3 regions of the Bacillus sp. JJ664 genome follow, and region 2 is predicted to be linked to each of the others. Evidence: riboswitches for the same ligand, from Rfam matches in the RefSeq annotation. Region 2 holds a riboswitch; each other region holds the start of a gene.
The links. Region 2 has a riboswitch for S-adenosylmethionine ahead of V7056_RS01940 (methionine ABC transporter ATP-binding protein). Riboswitches for the same ligand answer to the same signal wherever they lie in the genome.

Region 1: linked by a shared signal. The riboswitch ahead of V7056_RS05390 (trans-sulfuration enzyme family protein) and the one ahead of V7056_RS01940 (methionine ABC transporter ATP-binding protein) in region 2 are both predicted to bind S-adenosylmethionine.
Region 3: linked by a shared signal. The riboswitch ahead of metK (methionine adenosyltransferase) and the one ahead of V7056_RS01940 (methionine ABC transporter ATP-binding protein) in region 2 are both predicted to bind S-adenosylmethionine.

The regions. Positions count from the first base shown of each region.
Region 1 covers NZ_JBALMS010000033.1:14,072-20,307, forward strand. Annotated here, with positions in the region: gene V7056_RS05375 (5'-3' exonuclease) at 1-3, shown strand, start outside; gene V7056_RS05380 (NAD(P)/FAD-dependent oxidoreductase) at 51-1,508, opposite strand; gene V7056_RS05385 (trans-sulfuration enzyme family protein) at 1,766-2,899, opposite strand; gene V7056_RS05390 (trans-sulfuration enzyme family protein) at 2,905-4,074, opposite strand; SAM riboswitch class I at 4,156-4,259, opposite strand; gene V7056_RS05395 (ATP-dependent DNA helicase) at 4,351-6,236, opposite strand, start outside.
Region 2 covers NZ_JBALMS010000011.1:33,435-39,670, forward strand. Annotated here, with positions in the region: gene V7056_RS01930 (MetQ/NlpA family ABC transporter substrate-binding protein) at 1-814, opposite strand, end outside; gene V7056_RS01935 (methionine ABC transporter permease) at 839-1,507, opposite strand; gene V7056_RS01940 (methionine ABC transporter ATP-binding protein) at 1,509-2,522, opposite strand; SAM riboswitch class I at 2,659-2,769, opposite strand; gene V7056_RS01945 (hypothetical protein) at 2,833-3,195, opposite strand; gene V7056_RS01950 (thioredoxin family protein) at 3,655-3,978, opposite strand; gene V7056_RS01955 (ribonuclease M5) at 3,992-4,342, opposite strand; gene gcvH (glycine cleavage system protein GcvH) at 4,555-4,938, opposite strand; gene V7056_RS01965 (arsenate reductase family protein) at 4,979-5,335, opposite strand; gene V7056_RS01970 (acyl-CoA dehydrogenase FadE) at 5,721-6,236, opposite strand, start outside.
Region 3 covers NZ_JBALMS010000050.1:27,893-34,128, reverse strand. Annotated here, with positions in the region: gene V7056_RS08980 (DinB family protein) at 1-404, shown strand, start outside; gene V7056_RS08975 (cysteine hydrolase family protein) at 445-978, opposite strand; gene V7056_RS08970 (hypothetical protein) at 1,228-1,416, shown strand; gene V7056_RS08965 (hypothetical protein) at 1,564-2,205, shown strand; gene metK (methionine adenosyltransferase) at 2,251-3,447, opposite strand; SAM riboswitch class I at 3,656-3,768, opposite strand; gene pckA (phosphoenolpyruvate carboxykinase (ATP)) at 4,090-5,676, shown strand; gene V7056_RS08950 (hypothetical protein) at 5,737-5,859, opposite strand; gene V7056_RS08945 (hypothetical protein) at 6,087-6,236, opposite strand, start outside.

The DNA of each region.
Region 1 (6,236 bases), on a different contig from region 2:
TAAAAAATAAAACCTCTAATGTTTTTTAGCATTAGAGGTTTTTAAATTGATTATTGAGCTGACACTAATTCTTTTTCTTTTACATTTGCTTTTTTTACGATATCGCGAGCAATCCACACTCCACATGCACTTGCTTGTGCAAGACCACGAGTAACTCCAGCTCCGTCTCCACCTAAGTAAAGACCAGAAATTTCGCTCTCAAAGTGTTCATTTAATTTTGGACGAGCTGAGTAGAATTTTGCTTCAACTCCATAAAATAATGTGTGTTCTGATGCAATACCAGGTGTTACATGGTTTAATGCTTCTACCATTTCAATTAAGCTCTTCATTGTATTATATGGTAATACCAGACCTAAATCACCAGGTACAGCTTCTTTTAAAGTTGGCTCTAGGAAGCCTTCTTTTACTCGTTTTTCTGTAGAACGTCTTCCTTTTAATATATCACCATATTTTTGAACGATGACGCCACCATGTGAAAGCATGTTAGCCAAACGTGAAACCTCATGAGCGTATTCATTTGGTTTATCAAATGGCTCAGAGAATTGGTGAGATACTAAAAGTGCAAAGTTTGTATTCGGACTTCCAAGCTTAGGATCTTTATATGCGTGACCATTTGCTGTCATAATACCTGAATGATTTTCGACTACAACATGACCTGAAGGGTTACTACAGAATGTTCTGACTTTTGTTCCCACTGATGTATTAAATACGAATTTACCTTCATATAAATGCTTATTAATCTCTTCCATAACAATATCAGAAGTTTCTACACGAACACCAATATCTACTTGGTTTGTAGTCATTTTTAGACGACGCTTTTTCATTACTTCTGTTAACCATTTTGATCCGTCTCGACCTGGTACAATGACAACTTTATCAGCTGAAAGTTCTTCACCATTTTTTAATTTGATTCCTTTAACAATATGAGAACCATCTTCTTTTTCAGTAATTAAATCCTCAACTTCTGTTTTATATTTCATATCAATTTTCGTTTTTAAGTATTCAAATATGCTTTTTAAAATCTCAAGATTTTGTTCTGTACCTAAGTGGCGAACTTGTGCACGTAATAATTTTAATCCTGCAGCATAACCACGTTTTTCAATATCTCTTACTTCTTCAGTAAGTGGATCTGTAATTGACTCTGTTGCACCATGCTGTAAATTAATTTCATCTACATATTTAATTAAGTCCACTACATCAGAAGGCGATAAGTAGTCAGTCATCCAACCACCGAATTCACTAGTGATATTAAACTTACCATCTGAGTATGCGCCTGCTCCACCAAAACCATTTGTGATTGAACATGCTGGTAAACAACCTGAAAAATCTTTTTTACCTGCCGCTGGTGGACATTTTTCTATTTTCTTTTGTAGAATTGGACAATGTCTTGCGTATATATCATGACCTTTATCAACTAATAAAATTTTTGCGTTCGGCATTTTTAACGTTAATTCATAACAAGTAAATACTCCTGCTGGACCTGCTCCAACTACTATAACATCATACATATATTGATACCCCCATTTAAGGACTGAGTTTTTTAAATTTTAAGTTAAGTTCTGATCAACCTAAAATAGAATAACATCAATATGAAACGGTTTCAAGTAAAAAATACGAACATTATCATATTTTCACAACAAAATATTCGTTAATATATAATTTCTATGTAATTTTTTACATATTATAGTCATTCACATTATGTTTTCTTCCATTATTTGATAAATCAAAAAAAGTATGGAATAGTGGTTATTCCATACTTCTTCCTTTATATTAATGCTTTTTGGAAACTTGCAATTAAATCCTCAACATCCTCTAAACCAACTGAAACACGAATTAATGTATCCTTCACACCAAGTCTCTCTCTAACGTCCTTTGGAATCGCTGCATGAGACATCTTCACAGGATAAGATACAATTGTTTCTACTCCACCAAGAGACACTGCTACTGCAACATTTTCTACTTTTTGTAAAAAACGAATTGTTTGATCAATTGTTTTTAAAGTAAATGACAATACCGCTCCCCCACCACTAGCTTGTTCGAAATGTACATCATGTCCCGGATGATCTTTTAGACCTGGATAGTATACCTCTTCAACACACTCATTTGTTAATAACCAATTTGCTAATTTTTGTGCAGTTTGTTCATATACATCCATCCGAACTTTTAATGTTTTCAGACCCCTTAATGTTAACCAACAATCCTGTGGACCTAAAACTGCGCCGAATGAATTTTGTATAGTATATAAATCTCTTGCTAGTTCTTCAGAATTAACAACTGCTAAACCACCAATTACATCGCTATGTCCTGCGATAAATTTAGTCGCACTATGAACTACGATATCAGCGCCCAAATCTAAAGGTTTTTGAAAATATGGTGACAGAAAACTATTATCAACAATGACAATTACATCATTTCTTTTCGCAATCTTAATTGCTTCTCTTAAATCAGTAATTTTCAGCAAGGGGTTTGAAGGTGTTTCTAAATATAGTCCTTTTGTATTTGACTTAATTGCTGATTCGATTTCACTAATCTCTGATGCATCTACAAATGTAAACTCAATTCCAAATCGATTTAATACCTTAGTCGCTATACGGAACGTTCCTCCATATACATCTTCACAAATAACGATATGATCTCCAGCCGAAAAAAGCGAGAGAACTGAAGAAATGGCTGCCATTCCTGATGAAAAAGCAAATCCTCTAACGCCGTTCTCTAATTGTGCAATTGTATTTTCTAAAGCTTCTCTCGTCGGATTTCCACTTCTTGCATAATCATATTTACCTATAGTTTCAATATTGGGTTGATGGAAAGTTGATGCTTGATAAATTGGAATGCTTAATGCACCAGTATAGGGGTCAACTTCATTACCGTTATGAATTAATTTCGTACCAAACTTCATACTCATCACCCTAATGCATTCTCTAAATCAATTAGTAAATCATCTATATGTTCTATACCGACAGATAATCTTAATGTATGGTCATCTAGACCAAGCTTTCTTTTAAAATCCTCGGGCATTTCTGAATGTGTTTGTGTATGTGGGTAAGTAATCAGTGACTCTACTCCACCTAAACTTTCGGCAAATGTAATGACATTTACACTGCTAAGCACTTTTTCTACGATCCTTACACTTTTCACTTTAAACGAAATCATTGCACCAAAGCCACTTGCTTGTTTTTTTATAATTGAATACCCTTTATGATTAGGAAGCCCTACGTAAAAAACATCTGTTACATTAGGATGATTTTCTAGAAATTCCGCAAGAATAATCGCATTTCTTTGACAGTATTCCATTCTTACATGTAGTGTTTTAATTCCTCTTAAAATGAGCCATGAATCAAACGGTGCTAAAGTAGCGCCTGTTGATTTTTGATAAAAACGAATTCTTTCATTTGTTTTCTCCGAGTTTGTCACTACAAATCCCGCTAAAGTATCATTATGACCACCTAAATATTTCGTACCACTATGAACAACGATATCTGCTCCTAATTCGATCGGTCTAAAGAAATAAGGCGTTAAAAAAGTATTATCAACGATCACAACGATATTTCGTTCTTTGGCAATTTCAACAACCCGTTTTAAATCAGTTACCTTCATCATTGGATTTGAAGGAGTTTCAATAAATATACCTCTTGTGTTTTCTTTAATCGAATCTAGGATATTGTCAATTTCTGTTGTATCAACAAAATTATGCTCAATACCATAAGGCGAATAAATTTCTTCAAATAATCGATATGTACCACCATATAAGTCATCGGAAACAATTACATGATCGCCTTTTTTAAATAAACTAAGAACTGCAGTGACAGCAGCGTTCCCTGTTGAGAATGCTACTCCAAATTCTGCATTTTCTAATTTAGCTACTGTGTTTTCAACTTCTTCACGGGTAGGGTTTTGTAAACGAGCATAATCATATCCAGTCGATTGATGAAGCCCTTCATGTTTAAATGTTGCTGATTGATAAATTGGGTAACTTATTGCACCTGTTAATGGATCATAACCTTTACTACCATGTACTGCAACCGTCTCAATTGATTTTTGTTTCGATTTTGAAACCACATTCGTATTTGTCATATTGAAATCCTCCATTTATCAAAATAAAAAAACCACTTCCTAAAAAATAAGAAGTGGTTATGTCTCAAAATAAACATATCGTCCTTATCTTCCAGGTTTATACCTGCAGGATTTAGCACTTTCTAGTATAAAACTAGAGTTGCCGGGTTTCGTCGGGCCAGTCCCTCCACCGCTCTTGATAAGAATATTTAATTTTATAATTACAAGTATATTAATAAATCTGACAATTATCAATCATTATTTGAATTTTTTATTTTTTAATGGATTATGACCTACTTATTTCCATTCGTCTGGCATTAAGTTTTGATAAAGCATACTTTGATATCGATCATCGATTAATAATAATGTTCCTTCGTCTTCTTCAGAACGTATGACACGTCCACCAGCTTGCATTACTTTATTCATCCCAGGGAACACATATGAATAATAATAACCGTTCTTACCAACTTCATTAAAATGATCTCTTAAAATATTTCTTTCTAAACAAAGCTGTGGTAAACCTACACCGACAACTACTACCCCATTTAATCGATCACCTTTTAAATCGATTCCTTCAGAAAAGATTCCACCTAGTACAGCAAATCCAACTAGTGTTTCTGCATTATGTTGATCAAATTTGAGTAAAAAATCTTCTCGTTCCTCTTCGGTCATCCCATTTTCTTGGACAATTATTTCTACTTCGCCATACTTCTCAGTAAACAATCCAACACTTTGGCTTAAATACTGATAGGATGGGAAAAAAATTAAATAATTTCCTTTTTTAGATCTAATATTTTCATATATAGATGTTACTAATTGGTCTAATGTTTTTGAACGATCATTAAATCTTGTTGAAATCGGATTTACTTCAACCTTTAGCTGTTCTTTTAAAAATGGTGAATCAATTTTAATGGTATAATCACGTTCAATATCACCGAGCATATCTTGAAAGTATTGAAGAGGTGTTAATGTTGCTGAAAAATAAATAGTAGAATGAAATTTTTTAATCACATCATTTACAATTGTTGATGGATCAATGCAAAATAATTTCAAGTGAACTTCACTTTTGTATAATTCTAAATAAGAAACATATTTTTCATCATAGTAACTAGCAATCTTTACAAAATTTTGAGATTCAAAATATGTATCTAACAACAATTGCTTACGTTCAGGATCCTCTTCATCTGGTAGGCTTAATTCAGCAATCTCTACAAACTCTCTTATTAAATCAACAAATTCCTCATCTAATTTACCCCAGACTGACATTTCTTGATCTTGCCATTTTTTTCGAAGATTAATGAAAGATTGATTGATATGACCAACGCTCTCAACTAATGCTATATTTGATCCTTTATATTGTCTTTTTAATTCTAGAAACTTTGACTTATATAAACTCGAAGAATACATGTCTCTAGCACGATCAACTAGATTATGCGCCTCATCTATTAATAGAACTGAATTTCGCTTATGTTCATCAAATAATCTTTTAAGTGATACTCTTGGATCAAAAATATAATTCACATCACAAATAATCGCATCTGCTGTATTTGTTAAATCTAGTGAATATTCAAAAGGACAAACTGTATGTTTCCTTGCATATGCTTCAATCTTCTCTCGACTAAGCATTTTTTCATTAGATAAAATATCTAACACTGCATCATTAATTCGATCATAATAGCCATTTGCAAACTCACAATAATCCTTGTCACAAATCGTTTCTTCTTTGAAGCATATTTTATCTTTAGCAGTTAGTGATGTACATGACATACATAAACCTTGTTCAGTCATCCGGCCAAATGCTTCTTCCGCAACTGTGCGAGTGATTGTTTTAGACGTTAAATAAAATAAACGATTCGTTGTGGCTTCCCCAATTGCTTTCACTGCAGGAAAAATAGTTGAAACTGTTTTTCCAATTCCTGTTGGAGCGACAGCAAATAAATTATTTCCATCTTGAATCGATTGATAAACAGCTCCCGCTAACTTTCTTTGACCATTTCTAAATGATGGAAATGGAAATTTCAATTCTTTTATAGAATCATTCCGTTTTTCAATGTGATCGTACTTCCACTTAGCAAATGGATAATAAATTTTGATCACATCTTGAACGAACTCGTACAATCCTTCCTGAGTAAAGGCTAATAAAAACCTCTTTTTCTCTTCAGTTTGAATATTGACATAAGTTA
Region 2 (6,236 bases):
CAGCACCTTCATACTTTTCAATGATGAAATCTTGAATTTCTTTAGAGTGTAATACTTTTACTAATGCTTTGATCTCTTTTTTGTCTTTGTCACCTTCGCGAACTGCAATGATGTTTACATATGGCGATTCTTTACCTTCTAAAGCAATAGCATCCTTCATAGGATTTAAACCAGCATCAATTGCATAGTTTGTATTGATTAAAACAGCATCGCCTTCTTTGTTTTGGTAAACTTTTGGAAGTAAACCTGCTTCAACGTCGGCTTTGAATTTTAAGTCTTTAGGGTTTTCAGCAATATCTTTAATTGTAGCAGTTGTTGGGTCTACGCCTTCAGCAATTTTAATTAAACCTTCTTGTTGTAATAGGCTTAACATACGACCGTGATCAGCAACTGAACTACTCATGATAATTGTTGCACCTTTTGGTAGATCATCTAAGCTCTTATATTTTTGAGAGTAAACACCGATTGGCTCAATATGAATTCCACCAGCATTTTCAAATTTATATCCATTTTCTTTCATTTGTGATTCTAAGTAAGGAATGTGTTGGAAATAGTTTGCATCTAATTCTTTTGATTCTAAAGCTTTATTCGGTAAAACATAATCTTGGAACTTTACGATTTTTAAATCAATACCTTCTTTTTTCAGTAAAGGTTTTGCTTCTTCTAAAATTACCGCGTGAGGTACGTTTGAAGCACCTACTACTAATTCTTTATTTCCTTTTCCATCAGCTTTGTATTCCCCATTACCACATGCAGCTAACGATAAAGCTAATACGCCTGCTCCAAATAAACCTGTAATCTTTTTGAAATTCATGTTCTTTTTCCTCCCTAATTTGAATTAAGCTCTTTTATCTATTTTTGTTGTTATTAAATCTCCAATAAATTGAAGTATAAATACAATGATTAAGATGATGACTGTTGCCACTAACGTTACTTCATTATTTGACCTTTGGTAGCCTTCCATAAATGCTAAGTTACCAAGTCCTCCGCCACCTACAACACCTGCCATTGCTGTATAACCAACTATTGCAATTGTTGTAACAGTTAAGCCTGAGATAATAGCAGGTAACGCTTCTGGAATAAGAACTTTTAAAATAATTGTTAAAGTGCTTGCTCCCATTGCTCTTGCTGCTTCAATTACACCTTTATCAATTTCACGTAATCCGATTTCAACCATTCTTGCATAAAATGGTGCAGCTCCGATAATTAGAGCAGGTAATGCAGCTTTCGCACCAAGCATTGAACCAAGAATAAACATTGTAAACGGAATTAATAAAATGATTAAAATAATGAACGGTATTGATCTGAATATATTTACAAATCCAGCTAAAATCATGTTAACCAATTTATTTTCTAGCAGCTGGTCTTTACTTGTTAAGAATAATAGCAAACCAATAATTAACCCTAAAATAAAAGTAGCTAAAGCTGCTATTACTGTCATAAATAATGTTTCTTGTGTTGCTAAGATCATTGTTTCCCAATCAACATTCGGAAAAAGTTGTGTCATATTACGCTACCTCCACTTCAACTTGCTTTGATTCTAAGTAAGAAATTGCCTCTTTGATGTTATTTAAATCTCCTACAAGTTGAATAGTTAGTGTTCCGTATGACCCTTCAGCGGTTTGAACAATTTTTCCTTGCAAAATATTGATTTCAATATCAAAGTGCTTTACTACTTCAGATATATGGGGTTGATTAGCTTGTCCATTTTTAAATGTAAGCCTATAAGTTGTATCATTCCCATTGGTTTCTATAATTACTTGTTGATTAAATTCCTCATCAGTTCCTCTAATTTGCTTTACAAATTTTTTTGTAATTTCTTGTTGTGGATGAGTGAATACATCAACTACATGTCCTTCTTCAACTACTTTTCCATTTTCCATTACAGCTACTCGCTGACAAACTTTTTGAATAACATGCATTTCATGTGTAATCATAACGATCGTAATACCTAGTTGTTTATTAATACTTGTTAGTAGTGAAAGTATTGAGTCAGTTGTTTCCGGATCTAATGCAGAAGTAGCTTCATCACATAATAAAACATCTGGATTATTTGCTAATGCTCTTGCAATACCAACGCGCTGTTTTTGACCACCACTTAGTTCTGAAGGATAAGCATTTTCTCTTCCCTCAAGCCCAACAAGCTTGATTAATTCCTTCGCACGCTCAACACGTTCCTTTTTTGAAACATTTGCAATTTCAAGCGGGAAAAGTATATTGTCTAAAACTGTTCTAGACCATAATAAGTTAAAGTGTTGGAATATCATCCCGATTTTTTGTCTTGATTTTCGAAGTTCTGCTGATGAACACTTTGTTATTGATTTCCCATTAACGATTACGTCACCATCTGTTGGAATTTCAAGTCCGTTTAGCATTCGTAATAACGTACTTTTCCCAGCACCGCTATATCCGATCATGCCAAAGATTTCACCTGCTTCAATTGTTAATGAAACATCCTTTACCGCGGTTACAGTGCCTTTCTTACTCCTATATATCTTACTTACATTATTTATTTGAATCATTCATGATTTCTCCTCTCAAACATTCTAACAACCCTCTTTTCAATTTTTTGTAAGAGCATACTTTTTTAGTCTTAAAAAACAAAAAAACCTTTCTACTCGCATGAGTAGAAAGGTTTAACATAAAAAGTAAGCCTTTCTCTCATCTCTCAAAGCAATTGCTTTGCAGGAATTAGCACCATTTCAATGACAAGCATTGACGGTTGCTGGGTTTCACAGGGCTCAGTCCCTCCACCTCTCTCGATAAGAGTTAACGTATCAAATATTCGGTTGTTTAATGTAATTTTCATTCTACAAACTTAGACATAAGTTGTCAACAATTTTCTAAAAGTTTTTTCTCATTCTCCACACTCGTATATTGAAAAATTGTTTCAATGAGTAATAATAATCGATAATTCCCCTCGTAAGAAGCGTCATTTAACTTTAATAATAGACCTAAGCGTTCCCTTCCTAAATTTAACGATTTCCAACCATCTTTCGTTAAATTAATTCTTAATTGTGGAATAGCTCGATCTAATATTTCAATAAATGGAGCTTTCTTGCTAAATTTGATATATGATTTCTCATTAAGACAATTTAATTCGATAATTCGATCTTCAATCGGTAAAATTATTTGTAAATATTCCTTATTAATAAATAAATTTCTAGCTTGTCCAACCCACTCCTTAATTTCCATATCGTTTACACCTCTCCCGAATTCTTTAAAACTATTTTCTCATAGATAGATGTAATGTTCTTTACTTTTCGCTCGACAATTACCATGGATAAACACATGTCATTCTACAACTTTCACCTTATTTCCCAAGAAATATGTCAGAAGTTGGGTAATAAAATATAGTCATTGTTGAAACATTTTTTCGTACTTGAGAATGCGTTAGTTGATTACAACTCCAGGTTGCTCGCTTTCCGAGGGGCGAGAGCTGAGCCTCCTCGGCTAGTCCTCCGGGGTCTCAGCTTTCCCGCGTTCCCTACAGGAGAGTCGAGCACCTTCCGTTGTAATCAACTTCTGTCTTTTTAATACTCAACAAGCAAAATTCTTTAAAAAAAGCTTTAAAAAAATAAAAAATGACAACTAATCACTTGTAAATTAGTCGTCATTTTTTATTATCAAGAGGACTTCTCGATCTCTTAATATTCATCGTTTAATATATAGATTATGTTTTTTTAATAAGTCATGTAAGTACGGAACAGATTGGAAAGCGTATATTTTTTGTTTGATTTCTCCTTTGTCGAAGATGAGTAGACAAGGTACACTTTCAATTTTCCAAGCTTGAGCTTCTTGTGTTAGATCATTAATATTTTGCTTTGATAATGGTAAGTTAGGCAGTATTTCATTTACGATTTCTAACATTTTAGATGCTACTTGGCAAGTACCACACATAGCGGTATATATATATAAAATTGTTGTTTCTTTTGATTCTATACGTTGCATTAATTCATTCTTTGTCCACTGGTACATATCATTAATCCTCTTAAATTGTTCTTAAATAGTCTGTAAAAACGGAAATATCCGCTCCTAATAATACACTTGCTAAATGTTGACTTGGGGCTGTTGCAACTTCACGATAGCTTCTGTCTATATACAAATGCTCCGCTTGTGGAAATTCTCTTTTTAACAATCTTCTCAGTTTTTCTCCAGCCTCATCAGCATCAACTAGCACATAGATTTCTCTAAAATCTAACATTTCGGCTAGTTCATCTAATTTAGTTGTTCCTACAGTTCCATTTGTACAAATGATATCTACAGGTTCTTTAATGATAGATTGTATTTTTCTTTTATCAGTAGTACCTTCGACAATGATTACTTTTCTTTGATCTTCAATATTCACTGGGCATCACCTATTGTAAAGGACTCTAAAGCTTATTTCATTTATATAGTATATTCTATTTTCGTTTGTTGTTTCCTTTTTTTCATGAAAGGAAATTAAACTAACCCAAAACCAAGACATAAATAACATAAAAAAAGTATTTTGTATTTATCAGTATACACATAAATTAAGAAAAGCGCCCATAATTGGACGCTTTTAATAGATAATTAATCTTGATTGATCATTTCTTCGTATTTTTCAGCAGACATTAACTCTTCATATTCAGAAGTGTTAGAAGCTTCAACAACTACCATCCAAGCTTTTTCGTATGGAGATTCATTAACGAATTCTGGATTATCATCTAGGCTTGAGTTTACTTCAACAACTTTCCCACTAATAGGAGCATAAAGTTCAGAAACTGTTTTTACAGACTCAACGCTACCAAATGGCTCGTTTACTGTAATATCATCGCCTACTTCTGGTAACTCAACAAATACGATATCTCCAAGTTCTGATTGTGCAAAATGAGAAATACCGATATAGTACTTATTACCTTCAACTCTTACCCACTCATGTTCTTCTGAATAACGTAATTCTTTTGGAATTGACATTGTGAATCCTCCTCGATTAATTACCATAATTTATGTTATTTTATAACCAAACTTTTTCAAATACTTCTTCGTTAAAACCAACTGTTGCTTGATCTCCATTAAATAGAAGTGGTCTTTTGATCAGTTTGCCATCAGAACTTAGAAGTTCTAGAAGCTCTTCTTCAGTTTTAGTTGGAATAACATCCTTCAAGCCAAGTTCACGGTATTTTACACCACTTGTATTAAATAATTTATTAATAGAAATTCCACTTACTTTTAAAACATCAGCAAGTAATTCCTTTGAAGGCGGATTTAATGTAATATCAACTGCTTCCACAGTTACATTATGTTCTTTAAGCCAAGAAGCAGCTTTTCGACAAGTTCCACACTTTGGATATGTATAAAAAATGATACTCATATTAGCAACTCCTCCCATTTTCTATTTTATCACAGTCAATAAGTGAGTTAAAATAGTTCGGTTAGAAAATTCTGTTATAAATCGTCATTTATAAATATTATAACAACATTCGACAATATTAACTAGTTAAACGTTCGGTTATTTTTTAATTTATTACAATATTTTTTTCATATTCGAACTATCATTCGTATTTTCAAGACAAAATTATACAAGCAAAAATGTTTTAATCTGATTTGAATTTTAGAATAACCTATATTAGTATGTCATATCTGAAGTTAGATTATCCTATTTTTACCATATCATTAAATATTTTAAGGGCAGAAAGTAGTAGTTCCTTTCATAAAAAAACTGCCATTCTCATAAGAAAGGCAGTTTTTCTAAAATCTTATACTGTATAACGCTCAGCAGCTAATACACCAACTGCGATTTCACGCTTTTTAGCAATTACGTTAATCGGCGTGTGACGAGTAAATTTACGAAGTGCAGATGTCATCATTCGTAATGAATCACCTGACTCAACAGCTACTAAAGTTTCTTTTGCATGAGCCTCAATTTCATTGAACGCTTCTTGACAGAACACTTGAGTATAAAGTAGTTTTTGGTTTGATTTTTCTACACCTACTTTGTTGATTGCTTTTTCTGTACGAAGAATTGCAGATTCCATTGCATAAATATTGCTCGCGATATCAGCAATGTTAACTAAGATTTCTTGCTCTCTTTCTAATGCTTTACCGAATTTTTGAGCAGCTAATCCTGCAATCATGATACCGATTTTCTTCGCATTACGTAGTAAATGCTTTTCTTGCTCTAGTGGAGCATCTCCTACTTCTGAAGGCATAAACATCATAAGCTCTTCTTGAATTGCTTGAGCTTGTTGAAGTAAAGGTAATTCACCTTTCAT
Region 3 (6,236 bases), on a different contig from region 2:
CAAAAAAGTTCTGCCAGTCACTTACTTCAGAACAAGGTAATTATAAATATTCTGAAGATAAATGGACGATTAAAGAAGTACTTGGTCATATGGCTGATACAGAACGAATAATGAGCTATCGTTTATTAGCTATTGCTAGAGGCGAAAAAGCTAATTTACCTTCTTTTGATCAAAATATCTATGCTTCAAATACACAATTCAATGAATTAGAACTACACCAAATTCTATTCGAATTATCAAATGTTCGTCAATCTACTCTGTCGTTACTTTCAACACTTTCTAATGAATCTCTACAAACAATTGGTTCGGTTAATCATGCACCAACTACTGCTCGAGCAATGGCATATGTAATAGCTGGGCATGAGCTTCATCATTTAAACATTCTAAAAGAGCGTTATGTATAAAAGGAAATACCACCGTACTGATTACGGTGGCATTTTTTATTTATTTAAATGATATATCCTTTGTTTCTTTTAACATAGCGAATCTCCCACCACCAAGTATATCATTATGATGATTAATGATTTGAGAGGCTACTAGATTACCATTATTAAAAGTACTATGTGCATCTTTAACTAAAATGTTGTTGTACCCTTTACTAAAGGCACTTCTTACTGTTGTATCTATGCAAAACTCAGATTGCATTCCGACGATGACTAATTTTTCTATTTGTAGTTTACTCAATTCTTCCTGTAGATTCGTCTGATAAAAAGAATCACATGTTCTTTTTTGCACAACGATATCAGTTGAACGTGGTTCAATTCTCCGATGAATTTCCCAAGTCGATAAACCTTCTTTATATTCAGAGTCGTCTTCTGTATGCTGAATATAAACAATCGGCATATTTACTTCTCTTGCTTTTTCAACTAAGCTAGAAATATTATCTAGTACCTTTTCTTCATTATGTAACTTTAAATCAGGGTAAGTAAACATTGCATTTTGAACATCCACGACTAATAGTGCTGTACGATCATTCATTTTACTGTAATAAGGAGTACATTCCCCCTATTACACTCACCTCCGTCCTTCATTTTTATCACGCTAAATTTGAAAATAATACACAATCATATCATCTTACATATTCATACTTTTTGAAAGAAAATTATATAAAAATGTTTCTAAATTTATTCTTAATTCGTATGACTTTATTAATAGCATAGTCTATGCGATAAAGTATTCCGCTTTTAGAAAGAATAATCTACTAATGATGAAGATAGGAGAAACTATGTGAAGAATTTAGGTTTAACTTTCGGCATATATCCTTTAAGTATAGCTGGTACACCGGTGGGATTAGCTACTGGACCAGCTGATGACTTCGAAAAGATTGTAATTGCAGTAAATGAGCTAAAAGGCAAGTCGAAATCGTTTTTACCACGTACTTATGCAGTCTATATGGGACCAGAGTCAGAGGAGTAAGTATTTGCAGCGATCGATCGTTACAACCGTGCCGGTATACTCTGCGACTTAACAATCGGTTGTTTACAAAATCCGGCAATATCCCTCGAGTACTATTTCAAATTTATTCGTCGAGTGATTCAACTATATGGAACTAGTCTAAACTCATTGCAAATTACAAATGAACCTAATTTATCATTTATGGATGGTTTCAAGCCATATGTAATTGATACATTAATAGAAGGTGTACTGATTGCAAAAAAATCAATTGAAGAATGTAATGTAGATGTCAAAATTGGTTTTGGTTCTGTTCCAGAGGGTGAAAAAACATTACCTAATTTTTGGAAAGACCTTGTTAAGAAGGGTGGCAATGAATTTATCCGGGCAGTTGATTATGTAGGTCATAATTTTTATGTCGATGTTTTTGAAAAACCACTAAATATTAATGAAGTAACCTCTTCAGTAGAGAATTTATTGCAAAAGTTTCGAAATGAAATACTAGCTCTTAACGGCTTTCCTAGCTCTTTACCAATTCGAATAACTGAGAATGGTTGGCCAACAGGAAAGAACCCATTTATCCAATTAGAACGGTCATATGATCAACAGGTTAAAGTTATTGAGACAATCCGTACAATCTATCATATTCATCAGCAGCTCAACATTACTCATTACGAATTTTTTAGACTAAGAGATGCCAATAGTTCAAAAGATGACTTATTTCATCAGTTCGGACTCATGAAAGATGATTATACACCCAAACCAGCGTATTATACATTTAAACATTTAATCGATGAATTAAGCTTAAAATAAAAAAGAGACTGTAACAGCATATACTGTATACAGTCTCTTTTTTAATTAAAGACCAGCTTCAGTTTTTAAAGTTTCTGCTTTATCAGTACGCTCCCAAGGAAGGTCGATATCTGTACGGCCGAAGTGACCATAAGCAGCAGTTTGTTTGTAAATTGGACGACGTAGGTCAAGCATTTTGATAATTCCTGCTGGACGTAAGTCAAAGTTATTGCGAATAACTTCCACAAGTTTTTCTTCTGAAACTTTACCTGTACCAAAAGTATCAATTGCAATAGATACTGGTTTCGCAACACCAATTGCGTATGCTAATTGAACTTCAGCTTTATCAGCTAATCCAGCAGCTACGATGTTTTTCGCAACGTAACGTGCAGCATAAGCAGCAGAACGGTCAACCTTAGTTGCATCTTTACCAGAGAATGCTCCACCACCGTGACGAGCATATCCACCGTAAGTATCAACGATGATTTTACGACCTGTTAATCCTGCATCCCCTTGAGGTCCACCGATTACGAAACGGCCTGTTGGGTTGATAAAGAATTTAGTATTTTCATCGATTAACTCAGCTGGTACAACTGGTTTAATAACAAGTTCTTTAATATCATTTTCGATTTGTTCTTGAGTTGCTTCTGGACCATGTTGTGTAGATACAACAATTGCATCAATACGAACTGGTTTGTTGTTTTCATCATACTCAACTGTTACTTGAGTTTTACCATCTGGACGTAAGTATGAAACTGTTTCATTCTTTCTTACTTCAGTTAGACGACGTGCGATTTTATGAGATAAAGAAATTGGAAGTGGCATTAATTCAGGTGTTTCGTTTACAGCAAAACCGAACATTAAACCTTGGTCTCCAGCTCCGATTGCTTCGATTTCTTCATCTGACATGCTTCCTTCACGTGCTTCTAATGCTTGGTCTACACCTAAAGCTATATCAGCTGATTGCTCATCAATAGAAGTTAATACTGCACATGTATCTGCATCAAATCCGTATTTTGCTCGGTCATAACCGATTTCACGAATTGTTTCGCGAACGATTTTTGGGATATCTACATAAGTAGAAGTTGTGATTTCACCTGCAACAAGTACTAGACCTGTTGTAACTGAAGTTTCCGCTGCTACACGAGCATTTGGATCATTAGCTAAAATTGCATCAAGAATTGAATCTGAAATTTGGTCACAGATTTTATCTGGATGTCCTTCTGTAACTGATTCTGAAGTAAATAAACGACGTTGTGACATTGAGTCCCCTCCTAAATTGAATTGACGGATCTCTTTTTTCTCAACATAAGATTAGAAAAATGTTTTCCTATATCTTATGTTTCCCATTTAAGATAAAGATAACTCAGTGTAAATTACGAAATTGCCATCTGTATTTAAGTTTTGAGCAAAAAAAAAGCCTTCCTCTTATCCATATTGCTTGAGGAAAGGTTTTGTTATTTGCCTTTCGCTCTTATCGTCCAAGACAATAAATTGCCTTGCATCAGGTTCAGCACCTTTCACTTAAAGTGAGGTTGCTGGGCTTCGTAGGGCCTGTATCCCTCCACCTACTCGGGATAAGAGAGTATCCGTATGAAAAGTATCATATTAAAAATAAACTTTCTTGTCAACAATTTTCATCATACTTTAGACACATTTCACCATAAATAAAAAATCATCACACACTTTACATTCATTCCTATTAAATGGGTAATACCTAATAATATCTTTCATACAAGCTATTTAACTCCTTTAAGTATACCGTTTTACTCATTTTAAGATTTTTAATAATTTCGTTACACATTTTACCAACTAATAGTATACACTATTAAAATAAATGTGTTATACTAATTAACGAGATACCTACATGGCAGACAAATTATATTTAAAGGATGGTATTAGTATATGAAGACAGTTGATGTAAATATTGAATTGAATGAATTACTTTCAAGTAATCGCATGTATAACCAACTTAGCGTTTCTGAGCTAGTTGAAAAAGTTCTAACAAGACAAGAAGGTATTCTAACGTCAACGGGGGCAGTTAGTGTATCAACGGGAAAATATACTGGCCGTTCACCAAAAGATAAATTTATAGTAAATGAAGCATCTGTTGAAAACTTAATTGATTGGGGAGCAGTAAATCAACCAATCTCTTCAGATGTGTTTGAAAAATTATATAGTAAAGTACTTACTTACTTAAAAGATAGAAACGAATTATTCCAATTTAAAGGATTTGCTGGAGCTGACACTGGATATCGTTTACCAATCCAAGTTATTAATGAATTTGCATGGCATAATTTATTTGCTCATCAGTTATTCATCCGCCCTACTGAAGAAGAATTACTTACACACCAATCAGAATTTACAATTGTTTCTGCTCCAACTTTTAAAGCTGATCCAGTTGTAGATGGTACGAACTCAGAAGCATTCGTTATTATTTCGTTTGAAAAACGTATTATTCTAATCGGTGGTACTGAATATGCAGGAGAAATGAAAAAATCAATTTTCTCAATTATGAATTTCCTATTACCACAGAACAATGTATTACCTATGCATTGCTCAGCAAATGTTGGTAATGAAGGTGATGTAGCATTATTCTTCGGTCTTTCTGGTACAGGTAAAACAACATTATCAGCTGACGCAGACCGTAAATTAATCGGTGATGATGAGCATGGTTGGTCAGACAATGGTGTTTTCAATATCGAAGGTGGCTGCTATGCAAAATGTATTAATTTAACATTTGAAAAAGAGCCTCAAATTTTCTCTGCTATTAAATTTGGCACAGTATTAGAAAACGTAGTTGTCAATCCTGACGGTCGTTTAGCAGATTACGACGATACATCATTAACAGAAAATACACGTGCAGCATACCCAATGCAAGCAATTCAAAATATTGTTGAGCCAAGTGTTGCTGGACACCCACATACAATTATCTTTTTAACTGCTGATGCTTTCGGAGTATTACCTCCAATCAGTAAATTAACGAAAGAACAAGCAATGTACCACTTCTTAAGTGGATTTACTAGTAAATTAGCTGGTACTGAGCGCGGGGTTACATCACCTCAAGTAACGTTCTCAACTTGTTTCGGTTCACCATTCTTACCGCTTCCAGCTGTAGAATACGCAAAAATGCTTGGTGAAAAAATTGAAAAACATAAAGTAAATGTATTCTTAGTAAACACTGGCTGGACTGGTGGAGAATATGGAGTAGGTAAACGTATGAATCTTTCATATACAAGAGCAATGGTACACGCTGCACTTGAAGGAGATTTAAATTACGTTGAAACTACCCAAGATGAATTTTTCGGTCTTGCAATTCCTCAACACGTTCCAGGAGTGCCTGATCAAGTATTAGTTCCATCAACAACTTGGGAAGACAAGTCAGCATATGAAATTAAAGCGCTTGAATTAGTGAATAAGTTCAAAGAAAACTTTAAAAAATTCGAAGGCTTTGATGCTCAACTTGCTGAGCTTGGTGGTCCTATCAAATAATTTTAACATTGAAAGGTCTTCTAATCGAAGACCTTTTTTTGTGCCTATAAAATTCATTCGTTAAAGAAGAGTTTTGAATTCCGCTCCAGGAGCTCGCTTTCCATAGAGCGTGAACGGAGCCTCTTCGAAAAAGGAAGGCATGCTAAAACCACGACGTCCTGTCGTAACGCATGCATGACCCACATCCTGTGGCCTCCCGTGTGGTCTCACCTCCCGCATTTCCCATAGGGGTCGAGCACCTTACATTGCATTTAATTTCTTAAAGTTACATTCTCATTAAGAGATTAATAAGGGAAACTTCAATCTAAATGCACGGTTCCAAGAAGTTGGCGGCGAACATTAACATCTATGGTAACTTCTAGCCTAGAAAGACATGCGTTTTCAATCAGTCTGAATCATATCCTGGTATTTTATTTAGGAGTATATTTCTTTTCGTTTTTGTCATCGAATTTTCTGATCCACTCCATATCAATCGGTCCATTTACAACTTTATAATAGTTCCCAAAAATATTAACGACATTTCCTTGAACAAAAACGATTGCAACATTCGCTCTAGAGTG